Regions from separate parts of the Nocardiopsis deserti genome, predicted to be linked through region 2. Evidence: predicted binding sites of a transcription regulator. Region 2 holds the regulator's gene; the other holds the start of a gene.

The links. Region 2 encodes HrcA, which represses chaperone genes, less so after heat shock. Its sites were predicted from a motif close to TTGGCACTCTCNNNNNGAGAGTGCCAA; they were not measured.
Region 1: a site for HrcA is predicted at 1,576-1,602, ahead of groES (co-chaperone GroES). Genes of this name have one in related genera too.

What each region holds. Positions count from the first base shown of each region.
Region 1 covers NZ_VWVS01000001.1:107,172-111,378, forward strand. The annotation lists gene FYW99_RS10225 (class I SAM-dependent methyltransferase) at 154-1,458, opposite strand; gene groES (co-chaperone GroES) at 1,729-2,040, shown strand; gene groL (chaperonin GroEL) at 2,156-3,766, shown strand; gene FYW99_RS10240 (sigma-70 family RNA polymerase sigma factor) at 4,083-4,207, shown strand, end outside.
Region 2 covers NZ_ML703348.1:109,195-113,401, forward strand. The annotation lists gene dnaJ (molecular chaperone DnaJ) at 1-1,000, opposite strand, end outside; gene hrcA (heat-inducible transcriptional repressor HrcA) at 1,005-2,018, opposite strand; gene FYW99_RS03375 (DUF3097 domain-containing protein) at 2,201-3,040, shown strand.

The DNA of each region.
Region 1 (4,207 bases), on a different contig from region 2:
TGGCGTGCACGTCCAGTCCCACGGTCGTAGTCTCGAAGGACACCGGGACCTCCCGCACATGTAGGCACTACTGCCCAGGTTCTGCCTGGTCAGCAACCCACGGCAACGTGCGCGTGAGGTCCCGGCCCTCAGCGAACCCCTCCTACATACCGTCTAGCCCCGGGCCGGGTCGCCGACCTCGCGGCACAGCAGGCAGAAGGGCCGCTCGCCGATCCGCGTGAGCACGACCGTCACCGACTCCGGGCCGGACGCGCGCAGGTCCCGGCGCAGCTTCTCGGTGTCCACCGCCGACCCCCGCTTCTTGACGGTCACCGTCCCCGCCCCGAGGGCGCGCACCGCCGAGCGCAGCCGCTTCAGCGAGAACGGCAGCACCTCCACCACCTCCAGCACCCGCCACAGCGGCGAGAGCACCGCGGTGTCCGCGGTGAAGTACGCGATCCGCTCGTCCAGCAGGGCGCCGTCCACCCGGGCCGCCGCCTCCGCCACCAGGTGCGAGCGCACCACGGCCGGGTCCGGGTCGTACAGGTAGCGCCGGGCCGCCGCCACCGGGGCCTGACCGAGGCCGGGATCGGCGTCCAGGTGCGCCACCGCGCCCTCGCGGGCGAGCAGCCCCTCGCGCTCGTGCAGCACCGTCGCCCGGCGCCGCGGCCCGTCGGCCAGCGCGCCGAACCACAGGGCGGTCTCCTTCAGCTCCCCGTCCACCGAGATCCACTCGGCCGCCGCCGCCCCGGGCAGCGCCTCGTGAGGGATGCCCGGCGCGGCCTTGAGGCAGGCCGCCTCCGCCCCCGCGGCCAGGCCCACGGCCACGTCCCACGGCGGGGAGTAGGCCGAGGGGTCGAACACCCGGCCGCGCCCGCCCCGCCGGGCGGGGTCGCAGAACAGCAGCGGGTACCGGCCGGGCGCGGTCGCGGAGGCGTCGCCCTCGCGGACCCGGGCCAGTCCGGACAGGCCCAGGGCCTCGATGTTGGCGCGGGCCACCGCGACCGTGAGGGGGTCGGCGTCCACCCCCTCCACCGGAACGCCGCGCGCGGCCAGGGCCAGCAGGTCCGCGCCGACCCCGCAGCACAGGTCGCCCGCGGTGACACCGTCCAGGCCCCGCCCCGACGACCCGGCCGACCCCGGAGAGCGGACGGCGCGAGCCGCCCCCGCCATGCGTTCGGCGCGGTAGCCGGCCACCACGCGTCGGGTGGACTGCTCCAGCCCGTGGGGGGTGAAGAACATCCGCTCCGCGAGTTCGCCGAACTTGGCCCGCCCGCGTTCGCGCAGGGAGACCTGGGTCAGGACGGCGTTTACCAGCTCGGAGACGGGTAGACCGGGGTCGAGGGCGGCCACGCGCGGATCACCGCGCAGCAGCGAGGCCGCGGCGAGCTGGTCCCCGGCGGCGGCCTTCGGGTCCACCCCGGCCAGGACCTCCCGGCCCGCGTCGGTGAGCAGGGCCTCGAAGGCGGGCGCGCGCATGGGTTCCCCCCGGGCGTCGAAGGAGCGGTGTGCGGGAGCGACCGAGCCCCGCTCCCTCCGGCAGGGGAGCCACCCGGATGGAAGTCCCTGACCGGGGGTCACGGTCACATTTCCATTCTGGCACTCTCGGGGGTAGAGTGCTAATCGCGACGAGGCCGGTCTGGCACCCGCGACGACAGGCCGCCGCGGTCGCCCCTTTTTCGCAGTCGGTCCGTGCACCAGCACGGGCCGAGATCAGTACACCGAAACTTTGAAGGGGGAGGTCACACCGTGTCGACCGCCACCAAGACCGTGCTGAAGCCGCTCGAGGACCGCGTCGTGGTCCGGACGCTGGAGGCCGAGCAGACCACTGCTTCCGGTCTGGTCATCCCGGACACCGCCAAGGAGAAGCCCCAGGAGGGCGAGGTCCTGGCCGTGGGCCCGGGCCGCTGGGACGACGAGGGTGACAAGCGCATCCCGCTGGACGTGAAGGTCGGCGACGTCGTTCTCTACAGCAAGTACGGCGGCACCGAGGTCAAGTACGACGGCGAGGAGTACCTGGTGCTCTCCGCCCGCGACCTTCTCGCTGTCGTCGAGAAGTAGGTCTCTACGGGGCCCGCTCCGTCGGGCCCGGAGCCATTCGCATCCCGCACCGGTCGGCGCACAGCCGGGCGGGCGGGATGCCCGCTTTCGACCAGCCTGAAGAGGAAGCACCCACATGCCGAAGATCCTGGAGTTCGAGGACGACGCCCGTCGCGCCCTCGAACGGGGCGTCGACCGCCTCGCCAACGCCGTCAAGGTGACGCTCGGCCCGCGTGGTCGCAACGTCGTCATCGACAAGAAGTTCGGCGCCCCCACCATCACGAACGACGGCGTGACCGTCGCCCGTGAGGTCGAGCTGGACGACCCCTACGAGAACCTGGGCGCCCAGCTGGTCAAGGAGGTCGCCACCAAGACCAACGACGCCGCCGGTGACGGCACCACCACCGCGACCGTCCTGGCCCAGGCCCTCGTCCGCGAGGGTCTGCGCAGCGTGGCCGCCGGCGCCTCCCCGATGTCCCTGAAGAAGGGCATCGACGCCGCCGCCGCCAAGGTGTCGGAGGTCCTCCTGGAGCGCGCCCGCCCCGTCGAGGAGCGCGCGGACATCGCCTACGTCGCCACCAACTCCGCCCAGGACGCCCAGATCGGCGACCTGATCGCCGAGGCGTTCGACAAGGTCGGCAAGGACGGCGTCATCACGGTGGAGGAGGCCCCGACCTTCGGTCTGGACCTGGACTTCACCGAGGGCATGCAGTTCGACAAGGGCTACGTCTCGCCCTACTTCGTCACCGACGGCGACCGCCAGGAGGCGGTGCTGGAGGACGCGCTGATCCTGATCAACCAGGGCAAGATCAGCAGCCTCAACGACCTGCTGCCCGTGCTGGAGAAGGTCGTCCAGAGCAAGAAGCCCCTGCTCATCATCGCCGAGGACATCGACGGTGACGCCCTGGGCGCCCTGGTGCTCAACAAGATCCGCGGCACCCTCAACGTCGCCGCGGTCAAGGCGCCCGGCTTCGGCGAGCGCCGCAAGGCCATGCTCCAGGACATCGCGGTCCTCACCGGCGGCCAGGTCGTCGCCGAGGAGGTCGGCCTGACCCTGGAGAACGTGGACCTCGACGCGCTGGGCGGAGCCCGCCGCATCACGATCACCAAGGACGCCACCACCATCGTGGACGGCGCCGGCGAGCAGTCCGAGGTCGAGGACCGCGTCCGCCAGATCCGCAAGGAGATCGAGGCGAGCGACTCCGACTGGGACCGCGAGAAGCTCCAGGAGCGCCTGGCCAAGCTCGCGGGCGGTGTCTCCGTCCTGCGTGTGGGCGCCGCCACCGAGGTGGAGCTCAAGGAGAAGAAGCACCGCCTGGAGGACGCCATCTCGGCGACCCGCGCGGCCATCGAGGAGGGCATCGTCGCCGGTGGCGGCGCCTCCCTGGTGCACGCTTCCAAGGTCCTGAGCGCGGACGACCTCGGCCTGACGGGCGACGAGGCCACCGGTGTGGCGATCGTGCGCCGCGCCCTGGTCGAGCCCGCCCGGTGGATCGCGGAGAACGCGGGCGCCGAGGGCTACGTGGTCACCCACCGCGTGTCGGAGCTGGAGGTCGGCCACGGCTACAACGCCGCGACCGGCACCTACGGCGACCTGACCTCGCAGGGCATCCTCGACCCGGTCAAGGTGTCCCGCTCCGCCGTGCAGAACGCCGCCTCCATCGCGGGCATGCTGCTGACCACCGAGGTGCTGGTGGCGGACAAGCCCGAGGACGACGAGGACGACGGGCACGGCCACAGCCACTAGGCACGGTCGCCGGGCCTTCGTGCCTCCGGGCCTTCGAGCCCTGAGGCACGGGTCCGGCCGCCGGGGCGCGGTCAGCCGGGCCGGGCCCCGGAGCCACGGTCGCAACACGCGGCCGCCGGGGGAGTGTCCCGCCGGACACGGCCCGGCGCCAACGGGGGCGGAGCGGTTGCTCCGCCCCCGCGCACTATCACGCACGTCACAGGTTTCCCTTGGCGGCACAGACGTTTTCGGGTGATTTTCCCGAAACGTGACCATTCTGTAGTTGCCGATCCGCGTGGTTGAGTCCCGCGGTGGGGGCATCATTCCTAGCGTGACGGTGACGGATGCAGGCGCCCGGGGGCAGCGGGACCACACGGGGTTGAACCATCTGGGATCGCTCGCGGTCCGGGGGGACGACGGGGCGATGGACTCGCTGCTGCGCGAGGTCCGCCCCATGGTGGT
Region 2 (4,207 bases):
TCTCCACGTCGACGCGGATGCGCAGGTCGCCCCGGCCGCCGCCGTCGAGGTGGCTGACGCCCTTGTCCGGGAGGGTGATGACGTGGCCGGAGTTGGTGCCCGGGCGCAGGTCGATGTTCTCGGTGCCGTCGAGGGTGTCGAAGGCGAAGGAGGCGCCCAGCGCGGCGGCCGTCATGGGAACGGTCACCGTGCAGTGCAGGTCGTCTCCGCGCCGTTCGAAGGTGGGGTGCGGGCGCTGGATGATCTCCAGGATGATGTCGCCGCGCGGTCCGCCGTTGGGGCCGACCTCCCCCTCTCCGGCGAGCTGGATGCGGGTGCCGTCGTCGACGCCCGCGGGGATCTTGACGGTGCGGGTGACCTTCTCGCGCACCCGGCCCTCGCCCGCGCAGTCGCCGCAGGGGTTGGTGATGACCGAGCCCTGGCCCGAGCACTGGGGGCAGGGGCGGGAGGTCATGACCTGTCCGAGGAAGGACCGGGTGACCTGGGACACCTCACCCTGCCCGTGGCACATCTCACAGGTGGTGCGGTGCGAACCGGCCGCCGTCCCCTCGCCCTGGCAGGTCTCGCACAGGATCGCGGTGGGGAAGGTGATCTCCTTGCTGACCCCGAACGCGGTCTCCACCAGGTCCAGTTCGACCCGGATCTTGATACTGCGCCCGCGGCGGACCCGCTCCCGGGGGCCGCGCCCGCCGGGCTGGCCACCGCCGAAGAAGGCGTTCATGATGTCGTCGAAGGCGAACCCGCCCGCGCCGCCGAAGCCCCCGGCCCCGCCACCGCCGCCGGGCGCGTAGGGGTCCTGGCCCATGTCGAACATCCGGCGCTTGTTCTCGTCGGAGAGGACCTCGTAGGCCTGGGTCACCTCCTTGAAGCGCTCCTGGGTTGCGGGGTCCGGATTGATGTCCGGGTGGAGTTCGCGCGCGAGCCGCCGGTAGGCCTTCTTGATCTCGTCCTTGGACGCGTCGCGACGCACTCCGAGAACCTGGTAATAGTCTCTGGCCACTGGGTTACTGTCCTGCCAAAATCTGTCCGACATAGCGAGCCACGGCGCGTACTGCTCCCATCGTCCCCGGGTAGTCCATCCGGGTGGGTCCCACCACACCGATCTTGGCGAGCGACTGGTTTCCCACACCGTAGTCCGCCGACACGATGGAGGTGGACCTCAGGCCCTCGTGGAAGTTCTCCGCGCCGATGCGCACCGTGAGCATCGACGGGTCCTTGGCCTCTCCCAGCAAACGGATGAGGACCATGTTCTCTTCCAGTGCCTCCAGGACTTCCCTCAGGCTGGCGGCGAAGTCGACGGCGGCGAGGTTGGCCGTCCCCGCGAGGACGATCTTCTCCTCGTGCCGTTCAACGAGGCTCTCCAGCAGGACGGAGAGGACCGACACCGCCATCTGGCGGTGTTCGGGCGGCACCTGCGGAGGCAGGTCCTCCACCGCGTCGGGCACGTCGCCGAGGTGGCGTCCGGCGATGGCCCGGTTCAACATCGCGCGCAGGTCGTCGACGGCGGCCTCGTGGACCTCTCCCAGGCCGTCGATGACGCGCTGCTCGACCCGGCCCGTGTTGGTGATCACGACCATCATGATCCGCTGCCCCCCGAGGGGGACCAGTTCCACGTGCTGCACCGACGAGCGGGTCAGCGAGGGGTACTGGACGATCGCGACCTGGCGGGTGAGCTGCGCGAGGAGCCGTACGGTCCGGGCGACGATCTCGTCGAGGTCGACGGCGCCGGTGAGGAAGGACTCGATGGCACGCCGCTCCGCGGTCGAGAGCGGCTTGACCGAGGAGAGCCGGTCGACGAAGAGCCGGTACCCCTTGTCCGTGGGGACGCGGCCGGCACTGGTGTGCGGCTGCGCGATGTAGCCGTCCTCCTCGAGGGCGACCATGTCGTTGCGGATGGTCGCCGGGGAGACGCCGAGCCGGTGCCGGTCGGCCAGGGCCTTGGACCCCACGGGCTCGTTGGTGTTGACGAAGTCCTCGACGACGGCACGCAGGACCGCGAGCTTGCGCTCATCCAGCACTCGCCACCTCCCTGGCACTCCGTGGTCCTCAGTGCTAAGTCTATGCCCGGCCGCAAACCCTGACGGTTACCCGTGGGCGGCGACGCCCCGGCCCGGCCCCCTCGTCCCCGCTCCCGCGGGGCCCGCGGCACGCGCCGCGGCCGACGGGGCGCCGACTCGCACCACCAGTAGACTGCACGACCGTGGCTACCAAGGGAACCGGCCGTTACGGCCGCGACGTGCTCGCCGGGGACTGGCGCCGCCCGAGGAGGAAGGCGGTCCGCGAGGTGCCCCTGGAACGGGAACTGGTCGTGGAGGACGCCGAGGAGGCGTTCTGCGGGGCGGTGGTGGCCTGGGACAAGGCCACCGTGACGCTGGAGGACCGGCACGGCCGCCGCCGCGTGTTCGACCTCGCCCCGGCCGCGTTCCTGGTCGACGGCGAGCCGGTGACCCTGGTGCGCCCCGCCGCGGCCCCGAGGGGACCGCTGCGCAGTGCTTCGGGGTCGGTGGCGGTGCCGGACGCGCGGGCGCGCACGGCCCGGGAGAGCCGGATCTACGTGGAGGGCGTCCACGACGCCGAGCTGGTGGAGAAGGTCTGGGGCCACGACCTGCGTGTGGAGGGGGTGGCCGTCGAGTTCCTGGAGGGGGTGGACGACCTGCCCTCGATCGTGGCGGAGTTCTCACCCGGGCCCGGCAGGAGGCTGGGCGTCCTGGTGGACCACCTGGTGCCGGGCTCCAAGGAGACGCGGATCGCCGAGCGGGTGCGCGGCGAGCACGTGCTGGTGGCCGGGCACCCCTACGTCGACGTCTGGCAGGCGGTGCGGCCGGGTTCCGTGGGGATCGGGGCCTGGCCCGAGGTGCCGCGCGGCGTCCCCTGGAAGGAGGGGGTCGTGAGCGCCCTGGGCTGGCGGATGGAGACGGGTGAGGCGTGGCGCCGAATCCTGGGATCGGTGCGTACCTATGCTGATCTGGAGCCGGCCCTGCTCGGCCGGGTGGAGGAGCTGATCGACTTCGTCACCGGGCCGCACCCGGACGCTCCCTAGCGAGCCCGGCTACTGCGTGGCGAGCACTGCGCGCGGGAGGAGCGGCAGGACCTAGGATTTGACCTGGGCGAGGCGTCGGTCCCCGTGTCCGGCGCCGAGGTCGCCCGCCTCCGGCCCGCGCGGTCGTCGGTACAGCACGGTAGTACAGGAACCTCCCCCTCATCAGCGGAGCCAAGGAAGAGCATGAGCCAGACCCCGACGAACCCCCCGCCCCCGGAGGACCCCCACCGGGGACAGCAGCCGGACCACGGACAGGAGGGGCAGCAGGAGCACGGACAGCAGCCCCAGCAGCCGGATCCCGGCCAGCAGCCCGCCTACGGGCAGCCGTCCGGGGCGCAGCCGCCGTACGCTCCGCAGCCCGACCAGAGTCAGCAGGGCTACGGCCAGCAGGACCACGGTCAACAGCCCTCGGGAGCGCAGCCGGGATACGGCCAGCCCTCGGGGGCACAGCCCTCCGGGGCGCAGCCGCCGTACGCTCCGCAGCCCGACCAGGGCCAGCAGGGCCAGCAGGGCTACGGCCAGACCCCGGGAGCACAGCCCGGCTTCGCACCGCCCCCGGGCGCCCCGTCGCCGTACGCGCCCCAGCCCGGTCAGGACCAGCACGGCCAGGGCCAGCCCGCCTACGGACAGCCCGCCTACGGGCAGCCCGAGCCCTCGGACGCGCAGTCGCCGTACGCCCCGCAACCCGACCAGGGCCAGCAGGGCTACGGCCAGACCCCGGGAGCACAGCCCTCCGGCGCACAGCCCGGATACGGCCAGCCCTCGGGGGCGCAGCCCGGATACGCACCGCCGTCCGAGTACGGCCAGCAGCAGCCCTACGGCCAGCCCCACCAGGGCGCCTACGGCCAGCCCGCCCCGGGTCAGCAGCAGCCCGGTTTCGCCCCGCCGGAAGGGGCCCCCGAGCAGCCCGGGTACGGGCAGCAGGCGGCCTACGGCCAGCAGCCCGCCTACGGGCAGCCCTCGGGCGCGCAGTCCCCGTACGCCCCGCAGCCCGACCAGGGCCAGCAGGGCTACGGCCAGACCCCGGGAGCACAGCCCTCCGGCGCACAGCCCGCATACGCACCGCCGTCCGAGTACGGCCAGCAGCAGCCCTACGGCCAGCCCCACCAGGGCGCCTACGGCCAGCCCGCCCCGGGTCAGCAGCAGCCCTACCCGGGCGCTCCCGCG